DNA from 3 places in the Thioalkalivibrio sp. ALE25 genome. Region 2 is predicted to be linked to each of the others. Evidence: predicted binding sites of a transcription regulator. Region 2 holds the regulator's gene; each other region holds the start of a gene.

Region 1 (4,106 bases), on a different contig from region 2:
AATCCTCTTGAATCGTCTGTGCAGGTGTCGGCGGGCCACCGCGTCAGGACGCGATCGCCTTGATCTCCAGGCTGTCGAGGTAGGCCTGCGGGTCTTCCGGGTCGAAGACCTTGCCGTCGAAGAACGTTTCCTGGCCGCGCGAGGTGGATTCGGGGATGTCGGCCGAATCGATGCCAAGCGTGTCGGCCGCCTCGCGCCAGATATCCTCGCGGTTGACCTCGTCTACCAGGGCCTGCATGTCGAGATCCGGCGGCAGGTAACCCCAGCGGATGTCCTCGGTAAGGAACCACAGGTCGTGGCTCTTGAAGGGATAGGAGGCCTGGTCCTTCCAGTAGCGCATCTGGTCGGGGTGGTCCTCGACCACGCGGCCGGTGCCGTAGTCGAAGTTCCCCTGCATGCGATCGATGATGTCGGCGTACGGGGCGTGGATGTAGCGCCGGCGCGAACAGATCTCGGCGACCTCTTCCTTGTTCGCCGGATCCTCGCAGTACATCTGCGCCTCCATTACCGCCATTGTCAGGGCGCGGGCCGCATTCGGATTGGCTTCCACCCAGTCCGCGCGCATCCCCAGCGCCTTTTCCGGGTGGTTGTGCCAGAGCTCGCCGGTGGTGTTCGCGGTGTAGCCGATGCCCTGGTTGATCAGCTGCATGTTCCAGGGCTCGCAGACACAGAAGGTGTCCATGGAACCGACGCGCATGTTGGCGACCATCTGCGCCGGCGGGACGACGATGGTGGCGATGTCGCGATCCGGGTCGATCCCACCGGCGGCCATCCAGTAGCGGATCCACAGGTCATGGGTCCCGCCGGGAAAGGTCATCGCCGCGCGGATGTCGTCACCGCCGGCGGCCTTCTCGGCCAGCGCGCCCTTGAACTCGGTAGTGTCGGTCCCGACCTTCAGGTCCGCGTATTCGTCGCCCACCGAGATGCACTGCCCGGCCAGGTTCAGCCGCGCGAGGATCGTCATCGGCGTGCCACGGCGGTGGATCAGGTAGGGCATCGGCGTCAGGATGTGCGAGCCATCGATACCGCCGCGGCGCGAGCCCAGTTCCAGGTTGTCGCGCACCGTGCCCCAGGAGGACTGCTTCAGCACCTGCACGTCGGGCATGCCATGGGCGGCGAAGAATCCCTTCTCCAGCGCGACGAACAGCGGCGCGGCGTCGGTCAGGGCGATAAAGCCCAGCTTCGCCTCGGTCGTCTCCGGCTTGCCGTTGCCGGCCTTCGCATAGCCCCACGGCGCGGCCCCGGAAACACCCAGCGCGGTCGCGCCGATCCCGGCGGCCATGCCGCCCAGGAAACGCCGGCGCGACAGGCCGGAGGTCTTTTTCGTGTCATTCGTGTGATCGGTCATTGCGGGTTCACTCCCCTTGTCAGCAAACACATCCCAAAAACGAAAAAAGGCGTCGCATCAGCCCGGCCGCGTTTGCAGCCGGGTGATGGACGCCTTTGTCCAGTCCCGTGGGAGGCCCGGTCGTCGGGTCTCCCTGTTGTCAGGCGACGAACCGCCGTTGGCTCGTCTTGCCGGTATTCCTGCAGGAGGTGTGCCAATTAGCCGTTGCTAATCGACCCCGCCAGAAACAATCGCGCCATGGCGCGGGAAAATCGGATGGTTCGCCGTATGGAGTCGAACGCTTTCGGAAAACCCGGCGCCCGGGAGACGATCCGCAAGGCACCAGACTGGGGCGCGCTTGCGGTGCAGATGAACCGCGCTGGTGCACTACCTGTAGGAGCCGCCCTGGCGGCGAAGCCCCTGCCAGTCGCGGACACTGGCAGGGGCTTCGCGGGCAAGCCCGCTCCCACAGGGCCGGCATCCATTTCCCGGGGAGTTAGCTACAGGCCGCCCTTTCCCAGCAGATCGGACATCGCGACGGTCGCCTCGGCGACCTCGGCCAGGCGCCGGTTCTGGTTCATCGCCGTCTGGCGCAGGAGCTTGTAGGCCTGATCCTCGCTGAGGCCGCGGTGCTGGATCAGCAGCGCCTTGGCACGCTCGATGGTCTTGCGCTCGGCCAGGGCCTGGCGTGCCGCATGCAGCTCGTCCTCCACCGACTGCAGCCGGGCCGCCTGGCGCTGCACCAGGTCCATCACCGAGTGTCCGACGATGGGTACGTTGAGTGCGGCATCGCCCTGCTCCTGCGCGGGCTCCAGGCCCTCCGGCGCGCCGAAGAACACCGCATACGGGACGCTGTCGCGCAGTTCCGACTCGGCGAGTTGCGCGACCCGGTCACGCACCGCGCCGAGGTCCGCGCGATCCGCCGTGATGCGTGCCGAGCAGCACTCGTTCAGGTGCATCTCCAGCAGATCCTCGATCTCCTTCATCGCGTCGATGCGCGCGGTGGTACAGGCAAACCATTCCTCGGCCCGGGCGGGGTCGTGGTGCCCGGAAGCCTCGGTACAGGCCCGACGGCGAAGGCGCTCGATGTCGGCGGCGAAGGCCGCCGTCTGCAGCTCGCGCCAGGCGGCACAGGCCGCCGGTGCCGCGAACTCGGAGAAGATGCGGAACGCCCGTTCCTGGGCATCGATCCGATGGACCAGCGCCTGGCGCAGTTCGGGCTCGAAGTTCGCGGCGCCAAACCCGGCGGCCCCGATCGCGCGCTCCTGCCCTGCCAGTTCCTTGCCCTGCATGAAGTTCAGCAGGGCCACCAGGGCCCGCGAGACCTCGGGATCGGTCGCCGAATCCGCAGCCTCGAACACCAGGGCCATCAGGGCGCGAATCAGCTCGCTGAAGCCGCGGGTCGAGTCCATCGGGCTCAGGGTCAGCTCCAGGACCTCCTCGCGCAGGCTGCCCAGGCCGGACAGGCCATGCAGCGCCAGCGCCATGCGCCCCAGCAGCCGACTGCGGCCATGGGCGCAGGCGTCCGGGGCCAGCCAGCCATCCAGGTGCTCGCGGAACGCGGCCGCGGCGGCGTCCGATTCGGCCCGGTACTGCTCCAGTTCGCGGGTATAGCGCTGGCCGCCGGACCCGATCCAGAGGCTGGAGGCCCCGCGCTCGCGCTGCAGGGCATGCACCAGCGCGCGGATGCGCCCGACCAGCTGCACCGCCTCCAGCAGGCGCTCCAGGCTCACCACCTCGCACTTGCGCGAGGCGACCAGGAAATCGCCAATGGACTCTTCGAGGGAAAAATTCGGGGATGTGTTCTGGGTCATGCTCGTCGTCCGTGAATCACTCCCGGAACAAACAAGCATGCGATGTGCCAGTTCGACCGACTGACAGCGGGGGGTACAAGCAAAAACGGGCGGGGCATCACGCCCCGCCCGCGGAACGGCCCGGCCGATCAGAAGCTCATGGAGCGGTCGAACTCGGCGACGGCCTGGACGTAGTGGCCCATGCCGGCCATCTCGGCGTTCGGGAGGAAGTTGTGCTCGCCGACGTCGCGACCCTTGGCGCAGGCCTCGCAGGCCCAGAACGGGACGCCTTCACTCACCAGCGAATCCACGATGTCCTTCATTGCCGGCATGTTGTGGCCAACGATCTTGTCGTACACGTTGCGGTTGGCGATGTTCACGGCCTCGCCTTGCAGCCAGACGGTCACATCGTGGCCCTGCTGCTTGGCCACATTGGCGGCAATCATGCCAAGCGTGGCGCGGGTCGGGTCGTCGGTACCGGCGGTGACGGCAACAATAAAGCGCATGGGAGTCTCCCGGGGTTGAAAAGGTGCGAAAACGGTAGCGGCCGGTGATCGCGGCGTCGATTTCCCACAAGCGGCGGGGAAACACTCGGGTCAGGGGGTGCCGCGGGCCGTGACGCTGTTGCGGTAGAGCTTGAAGGCCATAAACAGCCACGGTGTGGCGTGGAGGACCAGGTCAAGAATGTCCGGTAGCCGCGTCAGCTCACCGGCGAACAGCCAGCGCAGTTTCTCCGCAACATGCGGCTCGGGGGTCCAGGGGGCCAGGCCGACGGTCGCAACCAGCAGGGCAAACAGCCACAGGGGTGCGCGATCGACCCAGTGAACGAAGGTTTTCATCGCGCGCATGCTACCCAAGCCTCGTCAGCGCCGCAGCCCGGAGCCGCGATCGTCCTTGCCCGCGCGGACCGGGATGACTAGAATCCGGCCAGCTTCAGGGGAGTAGCGACCCGGGTGGCCTGGCCTCACCGGGGTCTGCATCAACAG
Region 2 (4,106 bases):
CACCATGGTCGCCACCTCGGACGCCCTCTCCACCCTGAACCAGCCCGGGCTGTTCCAGCGCGGCACCGGCCTGCGCGTGGACTCGCGAGCGGATACCATAGAGCTGTTCCATGACGTGTACTCGCTCTACAGCGAGGCGAGCGAGGAGGACCCCGCGCATGACCCCGATCCCGAATAGCCGCCGCCTGCCGGGCCTGCTTGCGGCGGCCGGCCTCCTCTCCGCCCTGCTGGCGACGCCGGCCCTGGGCCAGCAGGGGTCGGGACCCTCGCTGCCGGTGGAGATCACCGCCGACCACGCGGAGATGGACGAACGCCAGGGCCTGGGCACCTACACCGGGGACGTGATCGTGATCCGCGGCGACATGACGCTGGAGGCCGACACGGTCTACGTGCGCACCCGGGATCGTCGCCCCTACGAGATGGAGGCCCACGGCGAGCCGGCCCGCCTGGAATCCCCCGACCCCGAGACCGGCGAGATGCGCATCGCCACCGCGCTGCGCATCGACTACCTGCTGAACGATGACCGCATGATCCTCACCGACCAGGCCCATGTGATCACCGCCAGCGAAGAGGCGCGCGGCAAGCGCATCACCTACGACCTGACCACCGACGTGATCGAGGCCGAACGCGGCGAGGACGACAGCGAACGCGTACGCATCACCATCCAGCCACGCGACGACGAATGAACGCACCCGCCACCAGCCCGGCGCCAGCACCCGCCGAGGCCCGTGATCGCCTGATCGGGCGCGAACTGACCAAGCGCTACGGCCAGCGCACCGTGCTCGACCAGGTGGATGTCGACCTCGCACCGGGCGAGGTGGTCGGCCTGCTGGGTCCCAACGGCGCCGGCAAGACCACCTGCTTCTACAGCCTGGTCGGGCTGATCCGCCCTAACGCCGGGCGCATCACCCTGGGCGGGCACGACATCACCCGCGCGCCCATCCACGTGCGCGCCCGCGCCGGTCTCGGCTACCTGCCCCAGGAGGCCTCGATCTTTCGCCGCCTGAGCGTGTGGGACAACCTGCAGGCCGTGCTGGAACTGCGTCCCGGACTGGACCGCCACGAACGCCGGCGTATCGGCGACGCGCTGATCGAGGAGTTTCAGCTCGAGACCGTGCGCCACAGCCCCGGGATCGCGCTGTCCGGCGGCGAACGTCGGCGCGCCGAGATTGCGCGGGCCCTGGCCGGTGACCCGCAATTCATCTGCCTGGACGAGCCCTTTGCCGGGGTGGACCCGATCTCGGTGGGCGATATCCAGGATGTAATTCGCCACCTTGCAGCGCGCGGCATCGGGGTTCTGATCTCCGATCACAACGTGCGCGAGACCCTCGGGATCTGCCACAGGGCCTATATTCTGAGCGAGGGGCGCCTGCTGGCCGCCGGGACACCCGACGAGCTACTGGCCGACCCCCAGGTGCGCCGGGTCTATCTCGGCGAGAATTTCCGCCTGTGATTCCGGCACGCGCACAACCCGCGCCGGTGCACAAACCACGAGGCAGCATTTAAGATCGCTCTTATGGTCACCCGCGACCCGCACAGCCAATGCTGAAACCCGGCCTGAATCTTCAGCTGGGTCAGACGCTCACCATGACCCCGCAACTGCAGCAGGCGATCCGCCTGTTGCAGTTGTCCACGCTCGAGCTGCAGGTGGAGATCCAGCAGGCGCTGGAGAGCAACCCCATGCTCGAACAGGTGGAAGACGAGGACGACATGGGCGGGGCCGAGCGCCTGGACGCGGAGGGCGAGGTGGTGGAAGGCGACCGCATGGAGGCCACTACCACCAGCGATGACGTGATTCCCGAGGAGCTCACCACCGACAGCCGCTGGGACGACATCTACGAACCGCCGCCCGCCCCCAAGGGCGTGGATGACCGCGACCCGCTGGAAAACACCAGCGACGACGACGGCGAGGGCCTGCAGGACCACCTGCTGTGGCAGCTGCACCTGAGCCACCTGACTCCGCGCGACCAGCGCATCGGCGCGGCCCTGATCGACGCGATCAGCCCCGACGGCTATCTCGAAGGCGACCTCGAGACGCTGGCCGAGACCATCAGCCGCGGCGAGGAAGAGCCCGTCGGCGTGGATGAGGTCGAGGCAGTCCTGCACTGGATCCAGCAGTGCGACCCCCTGGGCGTGGGCGCGCGCGATCTGCGCGAATGCCTGGAGATTCAGCTGCGCGAACTGGCCCCGGACGCCCCCGCCCGCGAGGCCGCCCGGGCGATCCTGGAACACGGCATGGACAGCCTGGGCAAGCGCGATTACAAAGCCCTGCAACGCCAGTCGGGTGTGCGCGACCCGGACGAACTGGCGCGCGCCCTGGACCTGATCCGCACCCTGAACCCGCGGCCGGGCGCGCAGATCAGTGCCGCCACCTCCGAATACGTGGTGCCCGATGTCTACGTGCGCCACACCCCGGAGGGCTGGCGCGTGGAGCTGAACCCGGAAATCGCGCCACGCATCCGTATCAACGACCTCTACGCCGGCATGGTGCGCCAGGTATCGGATGCCCGCGACAGTGCCTTCATGCGCGACCAGCTGCAGGAGGCGCGCTGGTTCCTGAAGAGCCTGCACAGCCGCAACGACACCCTGCTGCGCGTCGCCGAGGCGATTGTCCATCGCCAGCAAGGCTTCCTGGAACACGGCGAGGTCGCGATGCAGCCATTGATCCTGCGCGATATCGCCGAGATCCTGGAGATGCACGAATCGACCATCTCCCGGGTGACCACCCAGAAATACATGCACACCCCGCGCGGGGTCTTCGAGTTCAAGTATTTCTTCTCCAGCCATGTCGGCACCAACGACGGTGGCGAGTGTTCCGCCACCGCCATCCGTGCCATGATTCGCGAATTGATCGACGACGAACCCGCGAACAAGCCGCTCAGCGATGCCCGGCTCGCCCAGATCCTGGCGGACCGGGGCATCAATGTGGCGCGTCGCACCGTGGCCAAGTACCGCGAGGCGATGCACATCCCTTCATCCAGCGAACGCCGGCAGATGGCCTCCATGCCCACCGGCCACAAGTAACCAAGGAGTCCCGACCATGCAGATCAACCTGACCGGCCACCATGTGGACCTCACCGACGCCCTGCGCGACTACGTCAACGAGAAGTTCGCGAAGCTGGAACGCCACTTCGACAAGGTCATCGACGTGCACGTCGTGCTGACCCACGAGAAGACCCAGAACCAGTTCAACAAGGCCGAGGCGAATCTCCAGGTCAGCGGCAATCACATCCACGCGGAGGCCTCCCACGAGGACATGTACGCCGCCATCGACGCGCTGATCGACAAGGTCGACCGCCAGCTGATCAAGCACAAGGAAAAGGTCAAGGATCATCACCGGGCCGAGGGCGCCCAGCGCAACCGTGAGCAGGCCTCCTGACCCATGTCCATTGCCGAGCTGATCACCGCCGAGCGCATCCGCCTGGAGCCGGAATGCTCCAGTCAGAAGCGGGCCCTGGAGGCCCTGTCGGAACTCCTCGCCGGCGGCGGTGATGCCGGCGGACCGGGCAGCACCGCGATCTTCGAGGCCCTGTCCGCGCGCGAAAAGCTGGGCTCCACCGGCCTGGGCCATGGGGTTGCGATCCCCCATGGCCGCCTGGCCGATCTCGAGGCTCCGCGCGTGGCCGTCCTGCGCCTGGAGAGCGGCGTCGACTTCGACGCCATGGACCACGAGCCGGTCGATATCCTGATCGCTCTGCTGGTCCCGGAGGCCGCCACCAGCGATCACCTCGACCTGCTGGCCCAGCTGGCGCGCGGGCTTTCGCAACCGGACACCATTGCCGCCCTGCGCCGGGCCGGCGATGCCGCCAGCCTGGAACAGGAACTCGTCCGCCGCTTCCGCGAGGGCTGATCCCGTGCGCCCCGCACCCTGCCACGCCACCGATCCCCGCCGGCCCTGCTCATGAACGAGGCACTGGGCGAAGGCGGGATTGCCCGCGACATCAACGTGGAGAGCCTGATCCAGGCTATGGGCAACCGCCTGGATCTGCGCTTCGTGCATGGCGAGCACGCCGCCCCCGACCGCAAGCTGGTCGGCGAGGACGGGGATGACCTGCCTCTGGCCGGCCACCTCAACCTGATCCGACCCAACCGCATCCAGGTCATCG
Region 3 (4,106 bases), on a different contig from region 2:
GTTGCAGGCCGAACTCGAGCGGGTGGAGACCATCGTGCGGCAGTTGCTGGACTTCGCTCGTCGCAACCCCCTGCAGGAACGCCCCCTGGACCTCGCGCAACTGGTCGGCGACCTGGTCGAGCGGGTGCGCGCGCGGCACGCGCCCGACGCGATCCGGTTCCAGGTGGACGGGGAGGCGCTGGTCGTCGCGGCCGATCGTCTGCGCCTCGGACAGGCGCTGGAGAACCTGCTGGAGAACGCGGCCCAGGCGGCCGCCGGTGAGGTGCGCGTCCACTGGCGGGCGGAGGCCGACCGGGTAACCCTGGTGGTGGCCGATGACGGTCCGACCGCCGGGCGCGGGATCGACGACGAACAGGCGGCGCGCCTGTTCGAGCCCTTCTTCACCACCAAACCCACGGGCGAGGGAACCGGACTGGGGCTGGCTGTTGTCCAGGTGGCACTGGAAGATCATCGCGGCACGGTCGCGCTGGATCGCAGCGTGCCCGGGGAGACCCGCTTTGTCGTGCATCTGCCGCTGGCCACTGACGAACCGCAGGAGACGCGCCTATGAGCGCCGCGCCACAAACACCCGCCGCGCCCCCGGAATCGGTCCTTGTGGTGGAGGACGACCGCGGACATCGCGAATTGCTGCACGAGGAGCTGGCCGAGGCCGGCTACGCGGTCACCGCGGTAGGCAGCGCCGAGGACGCCGCGCGGGCACTGGCACAGCAGGCCTTCAGTCTGGTGGTCAGTGACCTGCGTCTGCCGGGCGCCGACGGGTTTCAGGTGCTCGAGGACGCGCGCGCCCGGGTGCCGGCGCCGGGCTTCATCATGCTGACGGGCTTCGGGACCATCGATCAGGCCGTGGCCGCGCTGAAGGCGGGGGCGGACGACTTTCTGACCAAGCCGGTGGACCTCGATCATCTGCGCCTGGCTGCTGACCGGGTAACCGAGGCGCGTCGCCTGAAGGACGAGGTGCGGCGCTATCGCGAGGTGCTCGCCCAGTCCGACGGGTTTCATGGCATGCAGGGACACAGTCCGGCCATGCTGCAGACGTTCGACCTGATCCGGCGGATCGCGGCCGCCGACGGCAGCGTCCTGATTACCGGCGAGTCCGGGACCGGCAAGGAACTCGTGGCGCGGGCGCTGCACGCGGAAAGTGACCGGGCGCACGGGCCGTTCGTCGCGCTCAACTGCGCCGGCATCCCCGAGGCCCTGCTGGAGTCGGAGCTGCTGGGGCATGTAGCGGGTGCCTTCAGTGGGGCCAAGGGTGCCCGTCGAGGACTGTTCACCGAGGCACATGGGGGAACCCTGTTCCTGGACGAGATCGCCGAGATGCCGGTGGCGATGCAAAGCAAGCTGCTGCGCCTGCTGCAGGACGGACGGGTGCGCCCGGTGGGCGCCAACGAGGAGATCGAGACGGATGTGCGTATCGTCGCGGCCACCCACCAGGACCTGCAGGCGCACATGGCCGACGGCCGTTTCCGCGAGGATCTCTACTATCGTCTGGAGACCTTCCGGATCGAGATCCCGCCGCTGCGAGAACGCGGTGACGATATCGAGTACCTGGCCCTGCAGTTCCTGCGCCAGCAGGCCCTGGCCCGAGGCCTGCCCGAGCGGCGTCTGAGCCCGGAGGCCTTGCGCGCGCTGGTGCGCTACCCCTTCCCCGGGAACGTACGCGAACTGGCCAGCCTCATCGAGCGCGCCGCCACCCTGGCCACGGGCGAGGTGATCGAGACCCGGGACCTGCCGGAACGCGTGTTCGCGATCGGCGGCGAAGATGCGGGTGTGGCCACCGGTCATGCCGGCGCAGAAGTGTTACCCGTAGCGGGAGTCGGCGACGACACCCAATGGCCGACGCTGGAAGAGCGCGAGCGCGACTACATTCAACGGGTCCTGGAGCACGTGGACGGCAACAAGCAGCGGGCCGCGCGCATCCTCGGCATCGGACGCAAGACGCTCTACCGCAAGCTCGGCGAATCCGACCCGTCGTGACATCCTGACCCGGGTCGAGCTGACCCATGTGTCATTATGACTCGGCCGCAAACCCGCAGCCGGCGGCCGCTCCGCCGGCTGATCTATCGCTAAGCATCTGATTATTAATCAATATCGTCCCGGTTCCCATTGTTGGCACGATGCCTGCTTCTCCTCAGGCAGCAATCGGGGAAGCGCAGCCCGCACGGGCTCATTCCTCCTCACACGGTTGCGGTGCGGCTGGACGGGGGTTCCGCTTTAGGCGGGTCCCGGTCGGCCGCAAGATCCGATCGAACCAAAGGAATAAGGAGCAACATGATGAATATGCGCAAGACGATCCTTGCAATGGCCCTGACCTCCCTGTTTGCCGTGGGTGGCGCGGCCTCCGCGCAGTATGGTGGTGCCGAAGGCGGCGCCGGCGGTGGCGACATGGGCGGCGCCCAGGGTGGCCAGCCCCCGGCCCAGGAAGGCGGTGCCGGCGCCGGTGGCGGTGCCCAGGGCGGCCAGCCGCCGCAGGGTGGCGCCCAGGGTGGCGCGGCCCAGGGCGGTGCCCCGATGCAGGAAGCCCCCGAGGTGGACCTGAGCGAAGGGGACATCGACACCTTCGTGACCGCCTTTGTCGCGGTGCAGGAAGTGCGCGAGGACTTCGCCGACCGCCTGCAGAACGCCGAGGACGAGACCGAGGCGCAGTCCATGCAGCAGGAAGCGCAGGACGAAATGGTCAGCGCCGTGGAAGATGCGGGCATGAGCGTCGAGGAATACAACGAAGTCGCCATGGCCCTGCAGAACGACCCCGAGCTGATGCAGGAAGTGCAGGAGCGCGCCGAAGCCCAGCTGTAAACGGGTTGCGTGCCGCCCCGGGCCTTGCGCCCGGGGCCTGAAAGGGGGGCCGCCCTTCGGGGCGGCCCCTTTATTATGTGCGGAGGGCGCTCGCGCAGGCCCCGGCCCGCCACCTCGCCTCCGGTGGACGTCGAGCGTGGCCCGTCTCGCGAATTGTCCCTTTTGCTTGAATCGGGTGAAGGGAAGCGTTATTCTTGCGCGCTTTCTGAATCGCCCCGACCTCGGAGCATCGAACATCATGAGTACCATCAGCGCCAAGCCGGCCGAAGTCGAACGCGACTGGTTTCTCGTCGACGCCGACGGCAAGACCCTCGGCCGACTCGCCACGGAGATCGCACGCCGTCTGCGCGGGAAGCACAAGCCCGTGTACACGCCGCATGTCGATACCGGCGACTACATCGTCGTGATCAACGCGGAGAAGATTCGCGTCTCCGGCAACAAGGCCATGGACAAGAAGTACTTCCACCACACCGGTTATCCGGGTGGCATCAAGGAAGCCAACTTCACCCAGATGATCGAGCGTCATCCGGAGAAGGTGCTGGAGCTTGCCGTGAAGGGCATGCTGCCGCGCAACCCGCTTGGCCGGGCCATGTTCAAGAAGCTCAAGGTCTACGCCGGCACCGAACACCGGCATACGGCCCAGCAGCCGCAGCCGCTCGAAGTCTGAGCCGCCAGAATCAGCAAGGGAATCGATCCGAATGGCTACCAATCAGTATTACGGCACCGGCCGCCGCAAGACCGCCGCTGCGCGCGTCTTCCTGCGCCCGGGTACGGGCAACATCACGGTTAACCAGAAGCCGCTGGACGAGTTCTTCGGCCGCCAGACCTCGCGCATGGTCGTGCGCCAGCCGCTGGAGGCGACCGAGTCCACCGAAAACTTCGACGTGATCGCAACCGTCGAGGGCGGTGGTGGTAACGGCCAGGCCGGTGCGATCCGCCTGGGCATTGCCCGCGCCCTGGTGCAGTACAACGAAGAGCTGCGCTCGCCGCTGCGTCGTGGTGGTCATCTGACCCGCGATGCCCGCGAGGTGGAGCGGAAGAAGATCGGCCTGCGCAAGGCCCGTCGTGCAACCCAGTACTCGAAGCGTTAAAATTCGCCTCGAGTTTCTGCGGGACGCACGCGATCCGGTTTACTGGGGGATCGTCTAGCGGTAGGACTACGGACTCTGACTCCGTCAACCCAGGTTCGAATCCTGGTCCCCCAGCCATATAAAGACAAGGGGTTACATCAGTGATGGTGTAACCCCTTTGTTTTTGGATCACACAGGGATCACTCGCACCCTTCTCTCGCCAGACATGCCGATTCTGTTCCC

The links. The regulator sigma-54, encoded in region 2, starts transcription at its own class of promoters, with help from an activator protein. The targets are predictions, from matches to a motif close to TGGCANGNTNCNTGCTT.
Region 1: the regulator sigma-54 is predicted to act here: its motif matches at 1,528-1,544, upstream of C996_RS0105270 (CmpA/NrtA family ABC transporter substrate-binding protein).
Region 3: the regulator sigma-54 is predicted to act here: its motif matches at 2,108-2,124, upstream of C996_RS0109275 (DUF4168 domain-containing protein).

What each region holds. Positions count from the first base shown of each region.
Region 1 is NZ_KB897929.1:36,440-40,545, reverse strand. It holds gene C996_RS0105270 (CmpA/NrtA family ABC transporter substrate-binding protein) at 44-1,348, opposite strand; gene C996_RS0105265 (nitrate regulatory protein) at 1,828-3,141, opposite strand; gene C996_RS0105260 (DsrE family protein) at 3,270-3,626, opposite strand; gene C996_RS0105255 (hypothetical protein) at 3,717-3,959, opposite strand.
Region 2 is NZ_KB897925.1:164,456-168,561, reverse strand. It holds gene lptC (LPS export ABC transporter periplasmic protein LptC) at 1-178, shown strand, start outside; gene lptA (lipopolysaccharide transport periplasmic protein LptA) at 159-686, shown strand; gene lptB (LPS export ABC transporter ATP-binding protein) at 683-1,453, shown strand; gene C996_RS0100855 (RNA polymerase factor sigma-54) at 1,543-3,024, shown strand; gene hpf (ribosome hibernation-promoting factor, HPF/YfiA family) at 3,041-3,379, shown strand; gene C996_RS0100845 (PTS sugar transporter subunit IIA) at 3,383-3,850, shown strand; gene hprK (HPr(Ser) kinase/phosphatase) at 3,902-4,106, shown strand, end outside.
Region 3 is NZ_KB897933.1:71,519-75,624, forward strand. It holds gene C996_RS0109265 (ATP-binding protein) at 1-550, shown strand, start outside; gene C996_RS0109270 (sigma-54 dependent transcriptional regulator) at 547-1,974, shown strand; gene C996_RS0109275 (DUF4168 domain-containing protein) at 2,272-2,793, shown strand; gene rplM (50S ribosomal protein L13) at 3,032-3,460, shown strand; gene rpsI (30S ribosomal protein S9) at 3,492-3,884, shown strand; tRNA gene C996_RS0109290 (tRNA-Gln) at 3,928-4,001, shown strand.